Regions from separate parts of the Mesobacillus sp. genome, predicted to be linked through region 2. Evidence: a T-box and tRNA genes for the amino acid it is inferred to sense, from the RefSeq annotation. Region 2 holds a T-box; the other regions hold tRNA genes.
The links. The T-box of region 2 lies ahead of argS (arginine--tRNA ligase). A T-box ahead of a tRNA ligase gene usually reads a tRNA of that ligase, here a tRNA-Arg.

Region 1 (3,115 bases), on a different contig from region 2:
GATATGTCTTTTTCCGGATTCTCAGCTTCCAGGAATAAAAGCTGCGCTACGATTGAATTGGACACATGGTCATCAATCCCGCTTCCCAGCATGATGATGCGGTCCTTCAAAAGGCGGGAATAAATGTCATACGCACGTTCGCCACGATTCGTCTGTTCAATAACTGTAGGAATCAAGTTCATGTTTGTTTTCCTCCTTTAGCATAAGGTCTTCAATGCCATGAAAAGGCAATTAAGCAATCTGGCAGCAAATGGTTCCTCAGCCAGTTTAGCTATGTATTTTAATGATACACGCATGGTCAATAAAGGTCAAACAAATCGCTTGCAACGCCCTCAATAAATGTTCGACAATAATCTCTTCACGACCAAACTACTGTACCGTATCCATCTTACCCATAGTTGGGTTTTTTAAACAATTGGAGTGAATGTTGATGGCTTAATTTAGAGGGGTTTTATTTCGTGTAGAGTCTGTGTAAAGGACATTCGCTTGAGGATTTCCTTGATGGATGTCTCATAAAGTTCTTGTAAGGGACATTGCGGAGTGGATTGCCGTGTTGAATGTCTTATAGGAGCCGCCTAAAGGACATAGTGGAGTGGATTTCTGTGTTGAATGTCTTATAGGAGCCTGCTAAAGGACATAGCGGAGTGGATTTCTGTGTTGAATGTCTTATAGAGGCCGTGTAAAGGACATTCCTAAGAGGGTCTTCGTGTTGAATGTCTTATAGAAGCCACTTAAAGAACATTCCCGAGGGAAATTTCCTCTTGAATGTCTTATAGGCCCCCCCTAAAGGACACCCATGAGTGGATCTGACTGTTGAATGTCTTATAGAAATCTCGCAAAGGACATTTAACTGAGGATTTCCATATCGAATGTCTTATAGAAGTCGGATAGGAAATCGCCAAGAGATTTTGCGTGTTGAATGCCCTATAGAATCCCCATAGCACATACCATAGCTTTTTAAAAAAAAGTCATAAATGAATCCGCCGATTCATCCTTACTCCGACATGAACTCACCACCTTCCATAAAATCTTCCTTGCAAAGAAGCAGAACTTCCCCTATAATAGGTAAGCGTAACGCTAACTTGCTCAGCGTTTAAGCCACACTATATTTGCCCTCGTGGTGCAACGGATAGCACGTAAGATTCCGGTTCTTGAGATGTGGGTTCGATTCCTGCCGAGGGCGCTGCCAAAACCTCTTGTCTGTTCCAACAGGCAAGGGGTTTTTCTCTTTTTATGGCATCCGCATTTTGACCTCGCCGAATCACCACCTCACCAACTTTGTAACCGATACCAAATTCTTTCCATACACCAATGCCTGTTTATCATGTAAAATAAATGGCGGGGGTGATTTGGATGGATCTTAAAGCTGGATTGTGGCAGAAGCAGACTTTAAAATTGGCAATGACGCAAGAGCTTACCCAGGCGATTGCGCTTTTGCAGTACTCTGCGCAGGAGCTTGCGGCTTTCCTTGAAACTAAATCGATGGAAAATCCCCTGATTCAAGTGGACTTCAAAAATATAAAAAACTTTGATACCAATATGGACCGCACAAGAAAGACGCAAAAGCGGACGTTTGAGCGTGACCAGAAAAACCTGATTGATCAAATTGGGTCTCACGAGACTGAAACTCTTGAAGACTATCTGATGTCTCAATTAAATCTGCTTGACGCGACACCAGAGGAAAAACAAATTTTACACGCATTAGCTGCCAGTATAGATGAAAACGGTTACCTTAAAATAGAAAGAATAGCGATAGCAAAACGATTCGGCGTGTCCGAGGATTTAATTGATGAAGCAATTGAAAAACTGCAGGCTTTGGATCCTGCGGGAATCGCGGCGAAGGATTTACAGGAGTGCTTATACCTGCAGCTCGAGCGCAAACCTTTTTCACCTGGAAATGAACTGGCGATCAAGGTTATAACTGAGCACTTTTTGCTTTTTGCCGAAAAAAAGTGGAAGGCGATCGCAAAGATGCTGGAGGTTGATATTACGGAAATCCAAAAGGTCCATGACTGTATCCAGCAGCTTAACCCGAAGCCGGGCGCGATTTTTCAAAGAGAGAAATCCGCATATATTGTTCCCGATGTTGTCGTGAAGCGGGATGGAGACGAGCTGAGTGTCAGCGTGTTTGATGCCTTGATTCCGAAGATCTCATTCAACGAAGGGTATTACCGGCAGCTCTCGAGCCACCAGGACAAGGAAGTGAATAAATTCCTCCAGGAAAAGCAGGGAGACTTCCAATGGATCCAGCGGAGCCTTGAGCAGCGAAAGGAAACGCTCCTTAAAGTTTCAATGAAAATCATTGAAAAACAGCGGGAATTCTTTCTGGTTGGGCCAGCCCACTTAAACCCGATGACAATGAGGGAAGTCGCTGAAGAACTTGATATTCATGAATCAACGGTGAGCCGTACAGTCCGGGAAAAATATATCCAGACCCCCTCCGGAACCTATGAACTGAAATCATTCTTTACAAGCGCCCTGCAAACGACGGAAAATGAACAGGCTTCATCGCAAAAAGTAAAAGCGGCGATTGAGCTTTTAATAAAAGAAGAAAATAAACAAAAGCCGATTTCGGATCAGGATATCGCTGGCATCCTGAAAGAAAGGGAAGGCATGGTTGTGTCCCGGAGAACGGTTGCCAAATACCGCGACCAGCTGGGCATTCCTTCTTCTTCTAAAAGAAAACGGTTTGATTAATAACAGCGAGGAGCCACAAAAAATGCAAAAAAACGTAAAACTTTACTCCCGCCCGCGCTGCCACCTATGCGAAACAGCCAGGGAGATTCTCGAAGACCTCCAGACGAACTTTAATTTTACAATAGAAGAAATCAATATCGACCTCGATGATGACCTGGTTGAAAAATACGGAATCATGATTCCAGTCGTGGAACTGGACGGGGAAGAGATCCAATATGGCATTGTGAACAAAAAGTTCATAAGTGAAGCGTTTACAAGAAAAAACCTTGAGTTTATTAGTTGAATTGAGTTTTCACTCCTGTTAGAATGAAATCTGTAGCAGGGGTGATTTTTTTTACCGCAGGTGGGACATAATATGTCTTGGCGGGACATTTTATGACCAACACTGAAGAAGGAGAATATCATTATGGACGAATCG
Region 2 (3,115 bases):
TTACATTTCCTTCGGTGCTCTGATCCCAAGCAGTCTAAGTCCTTCCTCAAGCACAATATTCACCGAAAAAACCAATGCCAGGCGCATTTCTTTTTCAGGATTTTCCTCGAGAATCCGGACTTCGCCATAATACTTATTGAAAGCTTGTGATAGTGTGATGATATATTTTGCTATTAATGAGGGATCATAGTACTCAGCTGCCCTTTTGATGATGCCGGGAAACTCTAGCAGCTGGGTTATGACAGGCCACTCAGCTTCACAGCTTCCTGTAAAGTAGGTATCAGAAACCTCATTCCCAGCTTTCCGAAGAATGGAATTGGCACGTGCATTTGTATACTGAACATATGGACCTGTTTCTCCTTCGGCCTTTAGCATATCATCAAGGGAAAACTCAATATCATTCATCCGGAAATTTTTGAGGTCATGAAAAATGATCGCACCAGTACCAACCATTTGGGCTGCTTCTTCCTTGTTCCTTGAACCCGGGTTTTTTGCATCGATATTTTTAAGTGCCAATTGAATCGATTCATTCAGGACATCTTCGAGAAGGACTAGTTTTCCTTTCCGAGTAGACATTTTCTTACCATCCTTGAGAATCATCCCAAAAGGAATATGAATGATGTTTTCAGCCCATTCATATTCCATTTTAACCAGTACAGACTTCAGTTGTTTAAAATGAAGGCTTTGTTCATTTCCTACAACATAAACTGATTTGGCAAACTGGTAGTTGTCGTATCTGTACTTCGCTGCTGCCAGATCTCTAGTTGCATACAATGTGGCTCCATCTGATTTTTTTATCAGACAAGGGGGTAAATCACTTTCACTCAGCATGACAACTCGGGCTCCCTCGGACTCTTGCAAAAGGCTTTTTTCTTCAAGGATTTGAACGATAGCATCCATCTTATCATTATAAAATGCTTCTCCAGCGAAGGAATCAAATTCGATGCCCAGAAGTTCATAGATTCTCGTGAATTCTTTCAGTGATTCTTCCCTGAACCATTTCCATAGTTCTATTGCTTCATGATTTCCATCCTCAAGCCTTTTGAACCAGTCCCGCCCCTCCTGCTCAAGCTCAGGTTTTTGCTGCGCCTCCCGATGGAACTTTATATAAAGTGCAAGCAATTCGGCAATTGGGTTATTTTTAACCGCTTCCTCGCTTCCCCAATGCTTAAATGCTGTTATCAGTTTGCCAAATTGAGTTCCCCAATCACCCAAATGATTAATCCTCACTGGTTTCCAACCGGTTTTTTCCAAGATAAGGGCAATTGAATTTCCGATCACTGTTGAACGGAGATGTCCCATTGAAAAAGGCTTGGCGATATTCGGAGATGACATATCTATCGTTATATTGGCATTCTCGCCGATATTTTGATACCCATATTGATTCTTCCTTTTGCAAATAGCCGAAAGAACCTCATAGGTTACTGCAGGTTTATTCAGAAATACGTTAACATAACCACCTACTGGCTCCACTTTTGAAAAAATCGAGTCATCGGCCGAAAGTTTACTGCTGAGTTGTTCAGCTATTTTTGCAGGGTGTTTTTTCTTCATTCTTGCCAGTTGAAAACACGGAAAGGCTAAATCTCCCTGGTGCAGATATTTAGGTTTTTCTATAAGCTGCTCAATTTCTGCAGCGGACTGTATTTCATCTAGACCAGCAGCAATCCTCGCTGCGTATTGCTGTTTATAATTCATGTCCATTCCCCCTCTGAAAATAAAAAACTCCCGTCTCTAAAAAGAGACGAGAGTCTAATCCCGCGGTACCACTCTAATTGTTCCTAATCAGGAACCTGCTTGCTTTGATAACGGAACCATCATTCCGGCATTCCCTACTGACTTCAGGAATGCATCTCAAAAGTGCGCTTCATTATCCCGTCCTGCCAGGCTTCCACTCTCCCCGGCTCGCTAACAAAGACATTGAATAACTACTCTCTTTTTCATCGATTGAATATTTTTACCATTATATGACAAGGTTGTTCTTGTTGCAAGGATTATTTCGTCAGAAGCTTTGATTGAAACAGTTGGGTAGGGCGATTCCTGGAATCAAGTTCTTCTGTATAGTTTCCGTCCGTGTATTTATTGATTATCTTGCGCCAAAATGCTGTTGCTGGCTTGTTTTTTTCTACCTGAGTGACACTCCAAGTACCAGGGAACAGGTTGAAGATCTTTGAACTGGCATCCTGACCAAGTCCCTGACGGCTAAATTTTCTCATAATGAAGAATTCACGAATGATATTTGGTGCTCCTTCCGTTCCGGCTTCGATTAACGCGAATCCCGCCAGCTCACCTTTGTATTCGATAAAGTAAGCGTGCAAATCCGGATCGTTCCAATAGGCTGTCAAGTCAAACGGAGCAAAGCTGCCATTTTCCTCGAGCCTGATGTCCTGAAACATTGTGAATTCATAAATATAAAATTGCATGATATTATGGAGAATTCTTTCATCCTCCTGCTTAACAGGCACTAAGTTGATCAATCATCCTGCTCCTCTCAAAAACAGCTGTTAGATCTCTTTTTTATCTTGCATGATGGCAATTGTTTTAAATTTGAATATATAAAGTCGTATTAAACTATCTGGCTTTTACTGTTTAATTTTATTCGCTGTTAGAAACTAAAAACCCTTTTTTAAAAATCAACATTGGGATATTATAGTATCTTTATTAAAGGCTCTTTTCTTATAATTTGTTGCTATTCTATATATATTTTGAAAGAGAACTCCCATTTTTATAAAAGGTAACCCTATGTTTTTAAAAAGGGCTTTGCAGTAAAACGCTGTTGTTTTCCGTTCCAGGGGCTTCGCTTTCCTCTGAAAAATTATGAAAAAGCCCAATTGCCGGCTTTTTCAAGAGCAAATTTTTCTTGGGGCGTGCGGTGAGCCTCCTCGTCGCTTTAGCTCCTGCGGGGTAAAATGACCCTTCTTTTCGGGCCATTTCTACCTAGGTCTCACCTGTCCCGCTCCATCCCGAAGGAGTCTGCGCGCCTGGAACGCAGTGTAACAGGATTTTAATTCAACATTGATGAAGGCCACAATCTTTGCGAAAATGCTTTATTAAAAAAGGGTTCGAACCTGTCTTATTACTGCACTACTCCTCCTGCTTTGGATACGAATATTCAAAT
Region 3 (3,115 bases), on a different contig from region 2:
CATTTTCCTTTTCCAACGCTTTTAACAGTAAATCTGCACCGCTTAGCCCGGTTGCATGGGACTTTTTTTCCTTCAAGGCCGCTTCCTGCAACATTTTTACAACTCCCCCCTAATTTACGAGTTTTTCAAGTAATCTTTACCAGGATCAAACAAAATAAAAAAGCCTGTTCCATCTCCATATGCCTGGCTGTGCCAGACAAAGGGATGGAATAGGCTTTAGCTCCTGTTCCACGGTACCACCCTTATTCACGCAAGATTGCGTGCACTCGTGACAGCCTAGGCTGCCGGTTTTGGTAACGAGTGATAGACACTCGGCAGATTTTACTTGGTTGCCCTTTCAAATCCGCGCTCCAGGGTGAGTTCATTTGATGCGGCATGGCCGGTTCTCAGCATTCCCGGCTCTCTGTTCATGCTTATCGCAAAAAATTACTTGTCCCTGTCTCCGCTTTTAACACTATGCAATTTAGCTGACTTGGTGTGCTTCCTGTTCGTAAACCTGTATTCCTTCCGCTACTACCTTCGCACGGAATTCACGCAGGATATTTTGCGTGTGTCTGCCTGGATTTCCTTCCCCGATGACTCTGCCATCAACTTTTACAACGGCAATGACTTCAGCTGCAGTCCCTGTCAGAAAAACTTCATCTGCGGTATATACATCATGGCGGGTAAACGGTTCCTCCTTCACCTCATACCCAAGGTCTCTGGCGATTTCAATTACTGCGTTTCTCGTGATCCCTTCCAGCGCACCTACATATCCTGGCGGTGTGAGGAAGGTGTTCCCTCTGACAATGAAAACATTATCAGCAGAACCTTCCGCCACATATCCCTGGTCATTCAGCATCAGTGCCTCGCTGACATTTGCGAGATGGGCTTCAATTCTTACAAGCACATTGTTCAAATAATTCAGTGATTTCACTTTAGGACTTAGCACATCCGGGCGATTCCTTCTAGTCGCGACTGTTACGATATCGAGGCCGCGCTCATAAAGTTCCTTCGGAAAAATAGCCAGCGGTTCAACAATGACCACGACATTTGCATTTGGGCATTTGTAAGGATCCAGTCCCAGGTCACCGACTCCTCTTGAAACAACAATCCGGATATAAGCATCTCTCAGTTTGTTCCGCTTTACTGTCTCGACTACGAGATCTGTAAAGTCCTCTTTAGAGTGTGGCATGTTCAGCATAATGGATTTCGCTGACCGATAGAGCCGGTCCATATGCTCTTCCATCCGGAAGATGTTGCCGCTGTATACCCGAATCCCTTCAAAAACACCATCTCCGTATAAAAAGCCATGATCATATACAGAAACCTTAGCATTTTCCTTGGTGACAAATTCACCATTCAAATAAATCCATTGCTCGGGCACGAATAACACTCCTTTAGTAAATAGACGCTTTAAATTATTAAAATTTAGTTTTAAAAAAATACAATTTTACTCAATTCGAAATTGATATAAAACTGTGTTCCCAATTGGCTGTGTACCAACTTGTTCTTATATTTGAGGATTATCTTACGCCCAATTTCAGCCCTCGTCAACCGGTATTTTTTAAATTATTTGATAATTTCGATTAGTTAGTTTATTTGTATACGCTTACATTGTTGATATATTCACATTTAAGAAAAAGAAAATTTTTTTTGCTGAAGCTAGATTTTATGGCGAATGATACTGCGAAACAGCGAAGATCAAAAAGAGGCTCATCCAGGAAAGGGCAAAAAAAAACTCACCTGCGATAGGTGAGTTTAAGGTATGTAGTTTAAATGGCGTCCCAGGAGAGATTCGAACTCCCGACCGCACGCTTAGAAGGCGTGTGCTCTATCCAGCTGAGCTACTGGGACATAATTGTTTTTTAAAGACAAGATTTATTATATTAGCCAAATGACTAAATGTCAACAGAAAATGAAAAACTTTTTTGAGGAAAGCCGGATGACTCCCCTCAAAAAAATATTATAGTGGTTTTATTGATTTTTGTGAAGGGAAAATTCCTGCCTCAAGCCGGGCAATTCACCCTTTTGGTACTCATAGATTCGCACAGTCGCCCGCTCGCCTTCAAGATCAAGGATGACATATGTCTGTTCCTTTCTTCCCCGCGGGAGCCTGATGCTCCCCGGGTTGATAAAAAGGACATCTTCAATCATTTCCGCACCAAGAAGATGGGAGTGCCCAAAACAAACAATCTCCGCTCCTGCTTCTTTAGCCTTATAAAATAAATTGACCAAAGTGCTCTTCACTGAGTATAGATGCCCATGTGTCACGAGGATTTTAGTCCCGCTGATTTCATGTATTTCTTCATCAGGAAAATCACCGTAAAAATCACAATTTCCTTTGACGGACTTAAAGTTTTTGATGGCTGGATCACTTTCAGCTAACTCAGAGTCTCCGCAATGAAGCATCAGATCAACATGCGAACCATGGAGCTGCCCGATGTGCTCAAGCATCTCCGCAGAGCCATGGCTGTCACTGACAATCAAAATTTTAGCCATGTTAAAAATCCCGCCCCTTTAGAGCCTTCTCTAATTCTTTTATAGCAATTGCCCGGTGACTGATTTTATTTTTTTCTTCGGAAGGAAGCTCCGCCATCGCTTTTCCCAATGAATCCACAAAGAAAATAGGATCATAGCCGAAACCGTTTGAGCCCCTCCGCTCCCGAAGGATATGCCCTTCACAAGTTCCAAAGACTGTCAGCGTCTCCCTGCCCGGTTCTGCCATCGCCAGTGAACAGCAAAATCTTGCAGACCGCTCGGAATCTGGCACCTCTTGAAGCTCTTTGAGTACCTTGTCGATGTTTGCCTCATCATCTTTTTCCAATCCTGCATAACGTGCAGAATAAACACCTGGACGGCCCTCCAGTGCATCCACCTCAAGACCTGAATCATCTGAAATGACTCTTGCTCCCAAAGCCCTGGAAATTGTTTCGGCTTTTAACACTGCATTCTCCTCGAATGTCGTTCCTGTTTCTTCAACATCCTCAAGCTCAGGAAAATCAATCAGCGTTTTTACCGTAAGGCCATATGGTAAAAACAGCTTCTCAAATTCCTTTGCTTTTCCCTTATTTTTTGTAGCGATAATGACTGTTTCCATTGAAGTACCTCTCCTAAGCCTTTTTTGCACTGTTGA
Region 4 (3,115 bases), on a different contig from region 2:
ACTCCCGATCCATTTCATCACCTCCGCAAAGTCCCTTATATTTTTCCCTTTCATGCTTCCGATATTTAATAAATACATTTTTTTCATAAAGTTGGTTAACATTATTATCATTGTTTTCCTGAATTTTAATGAATGAAATTCTTTGTTAATTTAAAATAAACTTTTAAATTTACATCTTTTTTTTCAACTATATAATATTGCTAACGGACTAGTGTTTGGAGGCGGCATTTTTGAAAACAGCAGGAATCATTGTTGGATCAACGATAGTATCATTTGCATTTAATTTTTTCCTGATTCCCCATGAAATAATGAGCAGCGGCATAAGCGGCCTCGCGATTATATTATCTATGCTTACTTCAATAAATACTGGAGTCTTCAACTTCCTATTGAACTTTCCTCTCCTGGTAGTTGGTTATCTAAAGCTCGGCAGGAGGTTCATCCTCTATACGATCCTTTCAGTTGTGACCATTTCATTAACTCTATATTTAATTCCAGTTGTACCGATTGCCGAAAATTCTATCCTATCATCAATTTTTGGAGGAGCAATCGCTGGCTTAGGGATCGGAATCATCTTTCGTTCCTCCGGATCATCCGGCGGGTTTGATATAATTGGAATGCTTTTGACAAGACGCAAGGATTTTCCGATGGGAACGCTATTATTCGCGATGAATTCCATTGTCATCTTATTATCCGGATTCCTCTTCAGCTGGGATGCAGCATTAAATACCCTTGTATCCATTTATGTTCTTGGAAAAGTAATTGATAAAGTACATACCCACCATGTAAAACTTACGTTGATGATCATTACTAGAAAAGGCGAGGAAGTAAAACAGCATCTGTTAAAGAATGTTTATAGGGGCGTAACTGTGATTGATTCAGTCGGCGGCTATTCAAAAGAAAAAAGCAATGTCATTTTGACGGTCATCTCTAGATACGAGCTTACAGAGGTGAAAAATCTTATAGAAGAAATAGACCCAGAGGCCTTTGTTAATATTACAGAAACATTAGAAGTTATGGGGCTTTTTCATCGTAAGCAACATCATTGAGACAAGTGATCGAGCCCTTATTGCTTGTAAGGGCTCGATTCAGCGAGATGAATAATCAGATTACAATTTCTTGCCTGTGAACTTTTCTTGGATTATTTTTCTTTTTACACTAAAAGTATCTTGAATTTTTTAAGGTGTCATTATATAATAATTGAGTCGCTAATATTCATATTTAATTACGTCTCAGTAGCTCAGTAGGATAGAGCAACAGTTTCCTAAACTGTAGGTCGGGGGTTCGAATCCCTTCTGGGACACTCAGCTAAAGCCTTTCTCACTCGAGAAAGGCTTTAGCTTTTATTTGAGAATATGTTTTCTGGTGCAGGAGTAACAAACAAACATTAGGCGTAATTTGGTACTGAAAGAACTAGCCTCCTCGAGTGAAAAATTGTCCGAAAGCGGCCTTGATTTTGACAGAAATAACACATCCATTGAAAAGTTGTCCAAAATAAAACCTGATTCTGAATGAAATCCATTACCCCAACATAATTCTGTCATCAACTCTATGATAAAACTACCTCAGTTCGCAATTTACCAAATACTATTTTCCAAGATAATAAGATTCGCAACAGCATCCCGCCAGACAACCGTAACCACCGCAGATAATCATATCTTCAGCAGCCCATGACTTATAAAGGTATGCCAATGGCACCAAAGTTTAGCTTCATCGGCTGATAGACCTTTCAACAAGCTATGGACCTTTACAGCCCTCTGCTGCTTTTGATTATTTTAATGCTGGAACTAAACTGTTGCAGCTTTCGTCTATATTACTGTGATACTTAATCACACCAGCAATTTCCAAAATGTATTAATTATCACCAGCGGGATTAGTTTGCAGGGTTTGTGGTATTTATACACCATGACCAATATTATTGAAGGGGATTATTCAATGAGAGCTAAAATTAAAGATCTTCCGTATTTATTCTTTTTGCTGGCGATGCCAGTATTGGGAATGATATATAAATTTCTGAATACGAATCCGCGCGATGCGGTGATCCTTTCAACCGACTTCGATCACCTCATTCCATTCCTGCCTGTTTTTATACTTCCATATATCATCTGGTACGCTTTTATTTTAGGCTATTTAATTTATTTCTGGTATAAGAACACAGCTGTCTACCTTAAAACATTAAGTGTTATAGTAATTGGAGAGCTTGTCTGCTTTGTCATTTACTTTTATTTTCAAACAACTGTCCCACGCCCAGAGCTCACTGGAAGCGGAATCCTGGTCGACCTCGTAGCCATGATTTATAATCATGACCGTCCCTATAATGCTTTCCCTAGCATTCATGTGCTAACTACCTTTGCGATCATGCTTGGCAATCTGAATATCCGGAACAAGCATATTTTCCATTCTACTTTTATTCCGGTAATGGGTTCTTTGATCATTATTTCTACTTTATTTGTTAAACAGCACTATATTCTTGATATGTTTGGCTCAATGTTCCTAACAGCCTTTATTTATGGGATTGTTTTCGAACTTTATCAGCTCAAGGCTACTAGTAAAGAAAATACTGTGTACCTAAAAGATTAATAAGAAAGGCCATCAAATGGATGGCCTTTTTTTATTCTTTCTCTTTGTTTCCTTCTTCACTTCTCACATCTGGCCTGACTGGATATAGCTCGTCTGCAGCTTCTGTCTGGAATTGATAATTACGGTTGTACTGTTGCCTTTCTTCTCCTTCAGATCCATTGCGTGCAATCTATTTATGGAAGAAATATTCAAATAAAGCAATCCCGGCTGCGGATATTAGAGAAGCTACAATCAGGCTATCACCATATGTCAGACTTTCCCCTAATATCCAAATAACCATAAAGGCAAGGCTAAAGTCTGCCAATGTGGCAATGATGTTATTCGTCCTTGGCAGTAAAAATAAATCCCCTATTATATAAGAAGCAAGACCAAGGACTAACGAAATCAAAAATACATTCGTCAACGACATGTCATACATAAGACCGAGGATGATGTATAGAAGCACAATACTTGAGAGAAATTTTACCGCTATCGCTCTAAAATGTTTCATGTATCCCTATCCTTTATATTTATTAATTTACTTTGTGTCAATTTTGGT

Region 1: it encodes a tRNA-Arg, which carries the amino acid that the T-box ahead of argS (arginine--tRNA ligase) is inferred to sense. The anticodon was not compared.
Region 3: it encodes a tRNA-Arg, which carries the amino acid that the T-box ahead of argS (arginine--tRNA ligase) is inferred to sense. The anticodon was not compared.
Region 4: it encodes a tRNA-Arg, which carries the amino acid that the T-box ahead of argS (arginine--tRNA ligase) is inferred to sense. The anticodon was not compared.

Annotation. Positions count from the first base shown of each region.
Region 1 is NZ_JBYNSB010000023.1:209,448-212,562, forward strand. Features, by position in the region: gene clpP (ATP-dependent Clp endopeptidase proteolytic subunit ClpP) at 1-182, opposite strand, end outside; tRNA gene AC3EBE_RS09115 (tRNA-Arg) at 1,112-1,183, shown strand; gene rpoN (RNA polymerase factor sigma-54) at 1,354-2,697, shown strand; gene AC3EBE_RS09125 (glutaredoxin family protein) at 2,720-2,980, shown strand; gene AC3EBE_RS09130 (sugar-binding transcriptional regulator) at 3,104-3,115, shown strand, end outside.
Region 2 is NZ_JBYNSB010000025.1:66,535-69,649, forward strand. Features, by position in the region: gene argS (arginine--tRNA ligase) at 1-1,695, opposite strand; T-box leader at 1,735-1,950, opposite strand; gene AC3EBE_RS09855 (GNAT family N-acetyltransferase) at 1,992-2,474, opposite strand; gene AC3EBE_RS09860 (hypothetical protein) at 3,082-3,115, opposite strand, start outside.
Region 3 is NZ_JBYNSB010000033.1:108,374-111,488, reverse strand. Features, by position in the region: gene ilvB (acetolactate synthase large subunit) at 1-94, opposite strand, end outside; T-box leader at 198-452, opposite strand; gene ilvE (branched-chain-amino-acid transaminase) at 464-1,366, opposite strand; tRNA gene AC3EBE_RS13125 (tRNA-Arg) at 1,760-1,836, opposite strand; gene AC3EBE_RS13120 (metallophosphoesterase) at 1,957-2,481, opposite strand; gene AC3EBE_RS13115 (XTP/dITP diphosphatase) at 2,483-3,079, opposite strand; gene rph (ribonuclease PH) at 3,093-3,115, opposite strand, start outside.
Region 4 is NZ_JBYNSB010000047.1:31,973-35,087, forward strand. Features, by position in the region: gene AC3EBE_RS18755 (DUF1292 domain-containing protein) at 1-13, opposite strand, end outside; gene AC3EBE_RS18760 (YitT family protein) at 231-1,046, shown strand; tRNA gene AC3EBE_RS18765 (tRNA-Arg) at 1,227-1,300, shown strand; gene AC3EBE_RS18770 (phosphatase PAP2 family protein) at 1,933-2,577, shown strand; gene AC3EBE_RS18775 (DUF2512 family protein) at 2,747-3,067, opposite strand; gene AC3EBE_RS18780 (amino acid permease) at 3,105-3,115, opposite strand, start outside.